Regions from separate parts of the Streptomyces sp. WAC05292 genome, predicted to be linked through region 3. Evidence: predicted binding sites of a transcription regulator. Region 3 holds the regulator's gene; each other region holds the start of a gene.
What was found. Region 3 encodes HrcA, which represses chaperone genes, less so after heat shock. Its sites were predicted from a motif close to TTNGCACTCNGNNNNNCNGAGTGCNAA; they were not measured.

Region 1 (3,252 bases), on a different contig from region 3:
GCCCGGGGTCAGGTTGCGCACCTTCTCCACCACGACGCCGCCCTCGAGGCCGGCGTTGACGGAGATCTGCTTCAGCGGGGCCTCGAGGGCCAGCTTGACGGCGGCGGCACCGGTGGCCTCGTCGCCCTCCAGCTCCAGCTTCTCGAAGACCGAGGAGGCCTGCAGCAGGGCCACGCCACCACCGGCGACGATGCCCTCCTCGACGGCGGCCTTCGCGTTGCGGACGGCGTCCTCGATGCGGTGCTTGCGCTCCTTGAGCTCCACCTCGGTCGCGGCGCCGGCCTTGATGACGGCCACGCCGCCGGCCAGCTTCGCGAGGCGCTCCTGGAGCTTCTCGCGGTCGTAGTCCGAGTCGGAGTTCTCGATCTCGGCGCGGATCTGGTTCACGCGACCGGCAACCTGGTCGCTGTCACCGGCACCGTCGACGATGGTGGTCTCGTCCTTGGTGATGACGACCTTGCGGGCGCGGCCCAGCAGGTCCAGGCCGGCGTTCTCCAGCTTGAGGCCGACCTCCTCGGAGATGACCGTGCCGCCCGTGAGGATGGCGATGTCGCCGAGCATGGCCTTGCGGCGGTCGCCGAAGCCCGGGGCCTTGACGGCGACGGACTTGAAGGTGCCGCGGATCTTGTTGACGACCAGGGTCGACAGGGCCTCGCCCTCGACGTCCTCGGCGATGATCAGCAGCGGCTTGCCCGACTGCATGACCTTCTCCAGGAGCGGCAGCAGGTCCTTGACGTTGCTGATCTTGGAGTTGGCGATCAGGATGTACGGGTCGTCGAGGGACGCCTCCATACGCTCCATGTCGGTGGCGAAGTACGCCGAGATGTAGCCCTTGTCGAAGCGCATGCCCTCGGTGAGCTCGAGCTCCAGACCGAAGGTCTGCGACTCCTCGACGGTGATGACGCCTTCCTTGCCGACCTTGTCCATGGCCTCGGCGATGAGCTCGCCGATCTGGGTGTCGGCGGCGGAGATGGAGGCCGTGGAAGCGATCTGCTCCTTGGTCTCGACGTCCTTCGCCTGCTCCAGCAGGGCGCCGGAGACGGCCTCGACGGCCTTCTCGATGCCGCGCTTGAGGGCCATCGGGTTGGCGCCGGCCGCCACGTTGCGCAGGCCCTCGCGGACGAGCGCCTGGGCGAGGACGGTCGCGGTGGTCGTACCGTCGCCGGCGACGTCGTCCGTCTTCTTGGCGACTTCCTTGACCAGCTCGGCGCCGATCTTCTCGTACGGGTCCTCGAGCTCGATCTCCTTGGCGATGGAGACACCGTCGTTGGTGATCGTGGGGGCGCCCCACTTCTTCTCAAGGACGACGTTGCGACCCTTGGGGCCAAGGGTGACCTTGACGGCGTCGGCGAGCTGGTTCATGCCGCGCTCGAGGCCGCGCCGGGCCTCCTCGTCGAACGCAATGATCTTGGCCATCTGAAGTGGTCCTCCAGGACTGGGGTTTCCCCCTGCGCCGCCAGGCGCGCGGGGAGGGGTGGATTGCTCCGGACCGCGTCCGCGCCCGCGACGGACGGCCTGCGTGACCGGCGGTTCCTTCCCGCCGGACCTGCGGGCCTCACCGACCCGGTCCCGTGTAGTAGCACTCTCACTCGTAGAGTGCTAACGCCAATGATTAGCACTCGACCCCCGCGAGTGCAAGCGGCTTCCCGCCATCCCCGGCCACCGCAGGCGACACGCCCGCCGCGGCGCCGGCGGCCGGAAGGGCGGCGGAGCGGCCCCGGCCCGGAACGCACGGAGGGCCCGCACCCCTCCTCAGGATGCGGACCCTCGTGTATGCGTCGGTGGTCGATCGCGCCGGGACTAGACGGCGAGCTTGACCATGTCCGCCTGCGGACCCTTCTGGCCCTGCGAGATCTCGAACTCGACCCGCTGACCCTCTTCAAGGGTGCGGTACCCGTCCATCTGGATGGCGCTGTAGTGGACGAACACATCCGCACCACCGTCGACCGCGATGAAGCCGTAGCCCTTCTCCGCGTTGAACCACTTGACGGTGCCCTGAGCCATGCCTAACTCCCCTATTACTGGCCCTTGCGCAGGACCGCACTTCGCGGTCCCGGGTCAGAACTTGCGCCGGAACGCCTCGACCGCGGCTGAATGTATCTGCACCGGTGCTGTCTGCAACAGGTCAATCCGACGAGAAATCTGGTCACACCGAAAGCGGAAAATAGACCGAAAATTTGTCATATTCCCGGGCAACTCGGACCTGGCATATCGCGCCAAAGCCCCATAACGCACCCGCACATTGACTCAATGTCACCCATCACGCGACCCGTTCATATGCGGCGGGCAAGAACAGCGGAGGGGACTTCCCCAACTCTACCGCGCCCAACCAAGCAGAATTACCCCCTCCGCTTTTTGCCGGAGGGGGTAATCGGGGTCGTGCGCGTGCGTAAGGGTGCGTGCGTGCGGTCAGCAGCCGCCGGCGACGGCCGGAATGATGGACACGCCCGCGCCGTCCGGCGTCGCCGCCTCCAGCCCGCCCTCGAAGCGGACGTCGTCGTCGTTGACGTACACGTTCACGAAGCGGCGCAGCCTGCCCTGGTCGTCCAGGACGCGCGCGGCGATCCCGGGGTGGTTCGCGTCCAGCGACGCGATGACCTCGGCGAGGGTGGCGCCCTCGGCGGGCACCTCGGCCTGGCCGCCGGTGTAGGTGCGCAGGATGGTGGGGATGCGGACGTTGACGCTCATGGCGCTTCTGCCTTTCCGGGCGCGGGGTGCAGCGGGGTGCAGGGGAGGGTCAGGCCAGGCCGGCGGCGCGGAACGCGTCCAGGCTCGGGCGGATCACGGCGGTCTGCCCGCTGTCGGCGGCCACCGCCTCCAGGGTCTTCAGGCCGTCGCCGGTGTTGAGGACGACGGTGGTCAGCGAGGGGTCGAGCTGCCCGTTCTCGATCAGCTTCCTCGTCACGCCGACGGTCACGCCGCCGGCGGTCTCCGCGAAGATGCCCTCGGTCCGGGCCAGGACCTTGATGGCCTCGACGACCTGCTCGTCGGTGACGTCCTCGACGTAGCCGCCGGTGCGGCGCGCGATGTCCAGCACGTACGGGCCGTCCGCCGGGTTGCCGATCGCGAGGGACTTCGCGATCGTGTTCGGCTTCTGCGGGCGGACCACGTCGTGGCCGGCCTTGAACGCGGTCGACACCGGGGAGCAGCCCTCGGCCTGCGCGCCGAAGACCCTGTACGGCCGGTCCTCGACCAGGCCCAGCTTCACGAGCTCCTGCAGACCCTTGTCGATCTTGGTGAGCTGCGAGCCGG
Region 2 (3,252 bases), on a different contig from region 3:
CCAGGCCCACCGCCAGCAGCTTCCCGAACGGGTCGCGGGCGCCGAGCGCCATCCGCAGCCCCCGCTGCACGAGGAGCGCGTACAGCAGCAGGACGGCCATGACGCCGGCGAGTCCGAGCTCCTCCCCGACGGTGGTGAGGATGAAGTCGCTGCGGCCGGCGAACTTGATCAGCTCGGGATGTCCGAGGCCGAGCCCCGTCCCCGACATGCCGCCGCTGCCGAAGCCGAACAGCGCCTGCGCCGCCTGTTCCGAGGTGACGCCCGGCGGCCGCTGCTGCCGGTAGTACGACAGCGGGTCCAGCCAGGCCGCCACGCGCGCCTTGACGTGCGGCTCGGCCGAGCCGACCGCGAAGGCGCCGCCCGCGGCCATGACCAGGCCGCACACGATCCATCCGGTGCGCTCGGTGGCCACGTACAGCATCACCACGAAGACGCCGAAGAAGATCAGCGACGTCCCGAGGTCGCGCTCGAAGACCAGGACGAGCAGGGAGAGGATCCACACCGTGGCGATGGGGCCGAGCTGCCGCATCGGCGGCAGCCGCATCCCGAGGAACCGGCGGCCGGTCAGCGCCAGCGACTCCCGGTGGACCACCAGGTAGCCCGCGAAGAACACCGCGATCATGATCTTCACGAACTCGCCGGGCTGCACCGACAGCCCGCCGACGACGATCCACCGCTTGGCGCCGTACGTGTCCGCCGGGGAGAAGGCCGGCGCGGCCAGCAGCACCAGCGCCGCCGCCATCGTGAGGTAGATGAACCGCTGGAGCCGGCGGTGGTCGCGCAGCAGGGCCAGCGCCAGCAGGCAGGCCGCCACCCCGATGACCGTCCACACGAGCTGGCCGGGCGCGTACGCGTCGCCCCGGTACTGCTCGATGTACGCGTGGTCGAGCCGGTGCAGCAGCACCAGCCCCAGCCCCGTCAGCAGCAGGGCCAGGGGCAGGACGAGCGGATCGGCGTACGCCGCGAACCGGCGCACGCCCAGGTGGGCGACGAGGGCGAGCAGGCTCATGCTGGCCGCGAAGGCGGCCAGGTTCACCGGGAGCGCGCCGTTCAGCGCGAGTCCGGCGCTCGCGTGGCCGAGGACGGTGATGCCGACGGTGAAGGCGAGCAGCAGGGCCTCGGTTCGCCGGCGCGCGCCCGCCGGCGTGAGGGGCTTCAGGCCCCGCACGGCGCGCCCGGGCCGGCCGGAGTGATCTCGTCCGCATTCGGGCGCTTTATCTTCATATCTTCTACGACGCGCCCGGCCGCCCCGGGGTTGCCCCGGGCGGCGGACCCGCCGGGCCGGCGCGCCGCGGGCCCGCGGCGAAGCCCTGCGCGAGGTGCGGAATTCGGCCCGGGAGTGGCCGGAAGGCGTACGTCGACCGAGCGTGTTGGCACTCCGCTTGACCGAGTGCTAATCGCCGGAATAGTCTCGCACCTGGCACTCGCCCCCGGTGAGTGCCAACACAGCGACGGGCAGGTCCGGCACCCGCGACGACGGATCCACCTGGTCGCCACCTCAGACAGTTAACCCCGTGAGATCTCCGAAGGGGGAGGTCGGATCGTGACGACCGCCAGCTCCAAGGTTGCCATCAAGCCGCTTGAGGACCGCATCGTGGTCCAGCCGCTCGACGCCGAGCAGACCACGGCCTCCGGCCTGGTCATCCCGGACACCGCGAAGGAGAAGCCCCAGGAGGGCGTCGTCCTCGCCGTGGGCCCGGGCCGCTTCGAGGACGGCCAGCGCCTGCCGCTGGACGTCTCCGTCGGCGACGTCGTGCTGTACAGCAAGTACGGCGGCACCGAGGTGAAGTACAGCGGCGAGGAGTACCTCGTCCTCTCGGCTCGCGACGTGCTCGCGATCATCGAGAAGTAATTCACTTCTCCCAGCACTGCTTTGAGCTGCGCCCCTGGTCACCCCGCTGATTGCCGGGCGGCGAGGGGCGCGGTTCTTTGAACCCTAGTTTTCGAGAGGGCTGAACCGCTCCCATGGCGAAGATCCTGAAGTTCGACGAGGACGCCCGTCGCGCCCTCGAGCGCGGCGTCAACAAGCTGGCCGACACGGTCAAGGTGACGATCGGTCCCAAGGGCCGCAACGTCGTCATCGACAAGAAGTTCGGCGCCCCGACCATCACCAACGACGGTGTCACCATCGCCCGCGAGGTCGAGCTGGACGACCCGTACGAGAACCTCGGCGCGCAGCTGGTGAAGGAGGTGGCGACCAAGACCAACGACATCGCGGGCGACGGCACCACCACCGCCACCGTCCTGGCCCAGGCGCTGGTCCGCGAGGGTCTGCGCAACGTCGCCGCCGGCGCCTCCCCGGCCGCCCTGAAGAAGGGCATCGACGCCGCGGTCAAGGCCGTGTCCGCCGAGCTCCTCGCGACCGCCCGCCCGATCGAGGACAAGTCCGACATCGCCGCCGTCGCCGCGCTCTCCGCGCAGGACCAGCAGGTCGGCGAGCTCATCGCCGAGGCGATGGACAAGGTGGGCAAGGACGGCGTCATCACCGTCGAGGAGTCCAACGCCTTCGGCCTGGAGCTCGAGTTCACCGAGGGCATGGCCTTCGACAAGGGCTACCTGTCGCCGTACTTCGTCACGGACCAGGAGCGCATGGAGGCGGTCCTGGAGGACCCCTACATCCTGATCCACCAGGGCAAGATCGCCTCGATCCAGGACCTGCTGCCGCTGCTGGAGAAGGTCATCCAGGCGGGTGGCTCCAAGCCGCTGCTGATCATCGCCGAGGACGTCGAGGGCGAGGCCCTGTCGACCCTGGTCGTCAACAAGATCCGCGGGACGTTCAACGCCGTCGCGGTCAAGGCCCCCGGCTTCGGCGACCGCCGCAAGGCGATGCTCCAGGACATGGCCACCCTCACCGGTGCCACCGTCATCGCCGAGGAGGTCGGCCTCAAGCTCGACCAGGCCGGCCTGGACGTCCTGGGCACCGCGCGCCGCGTGACCGTCACCAAGGACGACACCACCATCGTCGACGGTGCGGGCTCCTCCGAGGACGTCCTCGGCCGCGTCAACCAGATCAAGGCCGAGATCGAGGCGACCGACTCCGACTGGGACCGCGAGAAGCTCCAGGAGCGCCTCGCGAAGCTCGCCGGCGGCGTCTGCGTCATCAAGGTCGGCGCCGCCACCGAGGTGGAGCTGAAGGAGAAGAAGCACCGCCTTGAGGACGCCATCTCCGCGACCCGCGCCGCGGTCGAGGAGGGCATCGTCTCCGGTGGCGGTTCCGCGCTCGTGCACGCCGTCAAGGTCCTGGAGGGCAAC
Region 3 (3,252 bases):
GGGGTCAGGTCGGGGGAGTACTCGCGCATCCGGCCGACACTAGGAGAGCCGACGCGCTCAGGCGCCCGACACGCCGAAGCGCGCCGCCAGTGTGGCGCGTTGCGCACGGACGAACGCCGCGTCGACCACCGCCCCGTGCCCCGGCACGTACAGGGCGTCCTCGCCGCCCAGCGCGAGCAGCCGGTCCAGCGCCGCGGGCCACCGGCCCGGCACCGCGTCGGGGCCGGCCTGCGGCTCCCCGGACTCCTCCACCAGGTCGCCGCAGAAGACCGTCTCCCGCTCGCCGGGCACGAGCACCGCCAGGTCGTGGCGGGTGTGGCCGGGGGAGACGTTCGCCAGGAGCGCCTGGACGCCGCCCAGGTCCAGCGTCCACTCGCCCGACACCAGGTGCCGCGGGACCACCAGCAGGTCGGCCGCCTCGGCGGCGTCCGCCGGGTCCAGTCCCTGCCGCACGGCGTCGCCGCGGAGCTCTTCGCGGCCCGCGGAGAGCTCGGCATCGAGGCCGACGGCGCCGTAGACGTCGGCGCCGGCGAAGGCCGCACCGCCCAGAACGTGATCGAAATGGCCGTGGGTGAATGCGATATGGGTCACGTGCCGGCCCGTCAGGTGCTCCGCCTCGGCCCGCAGCAGGGCCCCCTCCCGGACGCTCGAACCGGGGTCGACGATCAGTACGGAATCGTCCCCCACCACCAGTCCCACCGTGCAATCCCACACCGGGAGGCGCTTCCGGCCGGTCCGCCGGGTCAGCCTCTCCCAGCCCGCCTCTTCCCAAGCCACGTCCATACCGCGACGCTACCTGGCGGGCCGCCCTTGCTAGCCGCGTACCCCCCGGCCGTACACTGACCGGGGGATCTCTGGCACTCGTACGACCCGAGTGCCAAAACGAACGACCACCACGACCCGCATCACAGCTGGAGGTGCGCGCGATGCTCAGCGAACGCAGACTCGAGGTGCTGCGCGCCATCGTCCAGGACTACGTCGGGACGGAGGAGCCGGTCGGCTCCAAGGCGCTCACGGAGCGGCACCGGCTCGGCGTCTCGCCCGCCACCGTGCGCAACGACATGGCCGTGCTGGAGGAGGAGGGCTACATCGCCCAGCCCCACACCAGCGCGGGCCGCATCCCCACCGACAAGGGCTACCGGCTGTTCGTGGACCGGCTGGCGGGGGTCAAGCCGCTGTCGACGCCCGAGCGCCGGGCCATCCAGAACTTCCTCGACGGGGCCGTCGACCTCGACGACGTCGTCGGCCGCACCGTGCGGCTGCTCGCGCAGCTGACCCGGCAGGTCGCGATCGTCCAGTACCCCTCGCTGACCCGCTCGACCGTCCGGCACGTGGAGCTGCTCTCGCTGGCTCCCGCGCGCCTGATGCTCGTGCTGATCACCGACACGGGGCGGGTCGAGCAGCGGCTCGTCGACTGCCCGGCGCCCTTCGGCGAGGCCTCCCTGGCCGACCTGCGGGCGCGGCTCAACAGCCGGGTCGTGGGCCGCCGGTTCACGGACGTCCCGACGCTGGTGCAGGACCTGCCCGAGTCGTTCGAGCCGGAGGACCGGGGCACGGTGTCGACCGTGCTGTCGACGCTGCTGGAGACCCTGGCCGAGGAGGCCGAGGAGCGCCTGATGATCGGCGGCACCGCCAATCTGACGCGCTCCGGACACGATTTCCCCCTGACGATCAGGCCGGTGCTGGAGGCGCTTGAGGAGCAGGTCGTGCTCCTCAAGCTGCTCGGCGAGGCCAATGAATCGGGCATGGCTGTACGAATCGGGCACGAGAATGCCTACGAGGGACTGAACTCCACGTCCGTCGTCTCGGTCGGCTACGGTTCGGGCGGCGAGACAGTCGCCAAACTCGGCGTGGTCGGACCGACCCGCATGGACTACCCCGGAACGATGGGAGCGGTACGCGCAGTGGCACGTTACGTCGGACAGATCCTGGCGGAGTCGTAAGTGGCCACGGACTACTACGCCGTACTCGGCGTGCGCCGCGACGCATCGCAGGACGAGATCAAGAAGGCCTTCCGCCGCCTGGCGCGCGAACTCCACCCGGACGTCAACCCGGACCCGAAGACGCAGGAGCGCTTCAAGGAGATCAACGCCGCGTACGAGGTGCTCTCGGACCCGCAGAAGAAGCAGGTCTACGACCTCGGCGGCGACCCGCTGTCCTCCTCGGGCGGCGGCGGCGCCGGCGGCTTCGGTGCCGGCGGCTTCGGCAACTTCTCCGACATCATGGACGCCTTCTTCGGCCAGGCGGCGCAGCGCGGCCCGCGCTCGCGCACCCGCCGCGGCCAGGACGCCATGATCCGCCTGGACCTGGAGCTGGACGAGGCCGCCTTCGGCACGACCAAGGAGATCCAGGTCGACACGGCCGTCGTCTGCACCACCTGCTCCGGTGAGGGCGCCGCTCCCGGCACCTCCCCGCAGACGTGCGACATGTGCCGCGGCCGCGGCGAGGTCTCGCAGGTCACCCGGTCCTTCCTGGGCCAGGTCATGACCTCGCGCCCCTGCCCGCAGTGCCAGGGCTTCGGCACGGTCGTGCCCACCCCGTGCCCCGAGTGCGCGGGCGACGGCCGGGTCCGCTCCCGCCGCAGCCTCACGGTGAAGATCCCCGCCGGCGTCGAGAACGGCACCCGGATCCAGCTCGCGGGCGAGGGCGAGGTCGGCCCCGGCGGCGGCCCCGCCGGCGACCTGTACGTGGAGATCCACGAGCTGAACCACCCGGTCTTCCAGCGGCGCGGCGACGACCTGCACTGCACGGTCACCATCCCGATGACCGCGGCGGCGCTCGGCACCAAGTGCCCGCTGGAGACGCTGGACGGCATGGAGGAGATCGACATCCGGCCCGGCACCCAGTCCGGCCAGTCGATCCCGCTGCACGGCCGCGGCGTCACCCACCTGCGCGGCGGCGGTCGCGGCGACCTCATCGTGCACGTCGAGGTCCAGACCCCCGCCAAGCTGGACGCCCAGCAGGAGGAGCTGCTGCGGCAGCTGGCCAAGCTGCGCGGCGAGGAGCGCCCCATGGGCCAGTTCGCCCCCGGCCAGCAGGGTCTCTTCAGCCGCCTGAAGGACGCCTTCAACGGCCGCTGACCGGCCGCATCGCAACAGCCGCCGAGCCCGGCCCGGGAACGTCCCCGGGCCGGGCTCGGCGCCTTCCCGGGGCGCCGGGGCCGCCCGGCGCCGAGCACCGTGCCGGGCCGATGCGGTGATTCGGCCCCGTGAGCGGGACATGGCACGATGCGGTGCATGTCCTCGCCACTGA

Region 1: a site for HrcA is predicted at 1,577-1,603, ahead of groL (chaperonin GroEL). Genes of this name have one in related genera too.
Region 2: a site for HrcA is predicted at 1,371-1,397, ahead of groES (co-chaperone GroES). Genes of this name have one in related genera too.

Annotation. Positions count from the first base shown of each region.
Region 1 covers NZ_RPSE01000220.1:3,039-6,290, forward strand. The annotation lists gene groL (chaperonin GroEL) at 1-1,416, opposite strand, end outside; gene EF903_RS21195 (cold-shock protein) at 1,801-2,004, opposite strand; gene EF903_RS21200 (MoaD/ThiS family protein) at 2,410-2,688, opposite strand; gene thrC (threonine synthase) at 2,738-3,252, opposite strand, start outside.
Region 2 covers NZ_RPSE01000103.1:4,986-8,237, reverse strand. The annotation lists gene EF903_RS14200 (FtsW/RodA/SpoVE family cell cycle protein) at 1-1,168, opposite strand, end outside; gene groES (co-chaperone GroES) at 1,544-1,852, shown strand; gene groL (chaperonin GroEL) at 1,966-3,252, shown strand, end outside.
Region 3 covers NZ_RPSE01000065.1:17,184-20,435, reverse strand. The annotation lists gene EF903_RS10760 (DUF3097 domain-containing protein) at 1-29, opposite strand, end outside; gene EF903_RS10755 (MBL fold metallo-hydrolase) at 58-783, opposite strand; gene hrcA (heat-inducible transcriptional repressor HrcA) at 927-1,943, shown strand; gene dnaJ (molecular chaperone DnaJ) at 1,944-3,080, shown strand; gene EF903_RS10740 (nitronate monooxygenase) at 3,237-3,252, shown strand, end outside.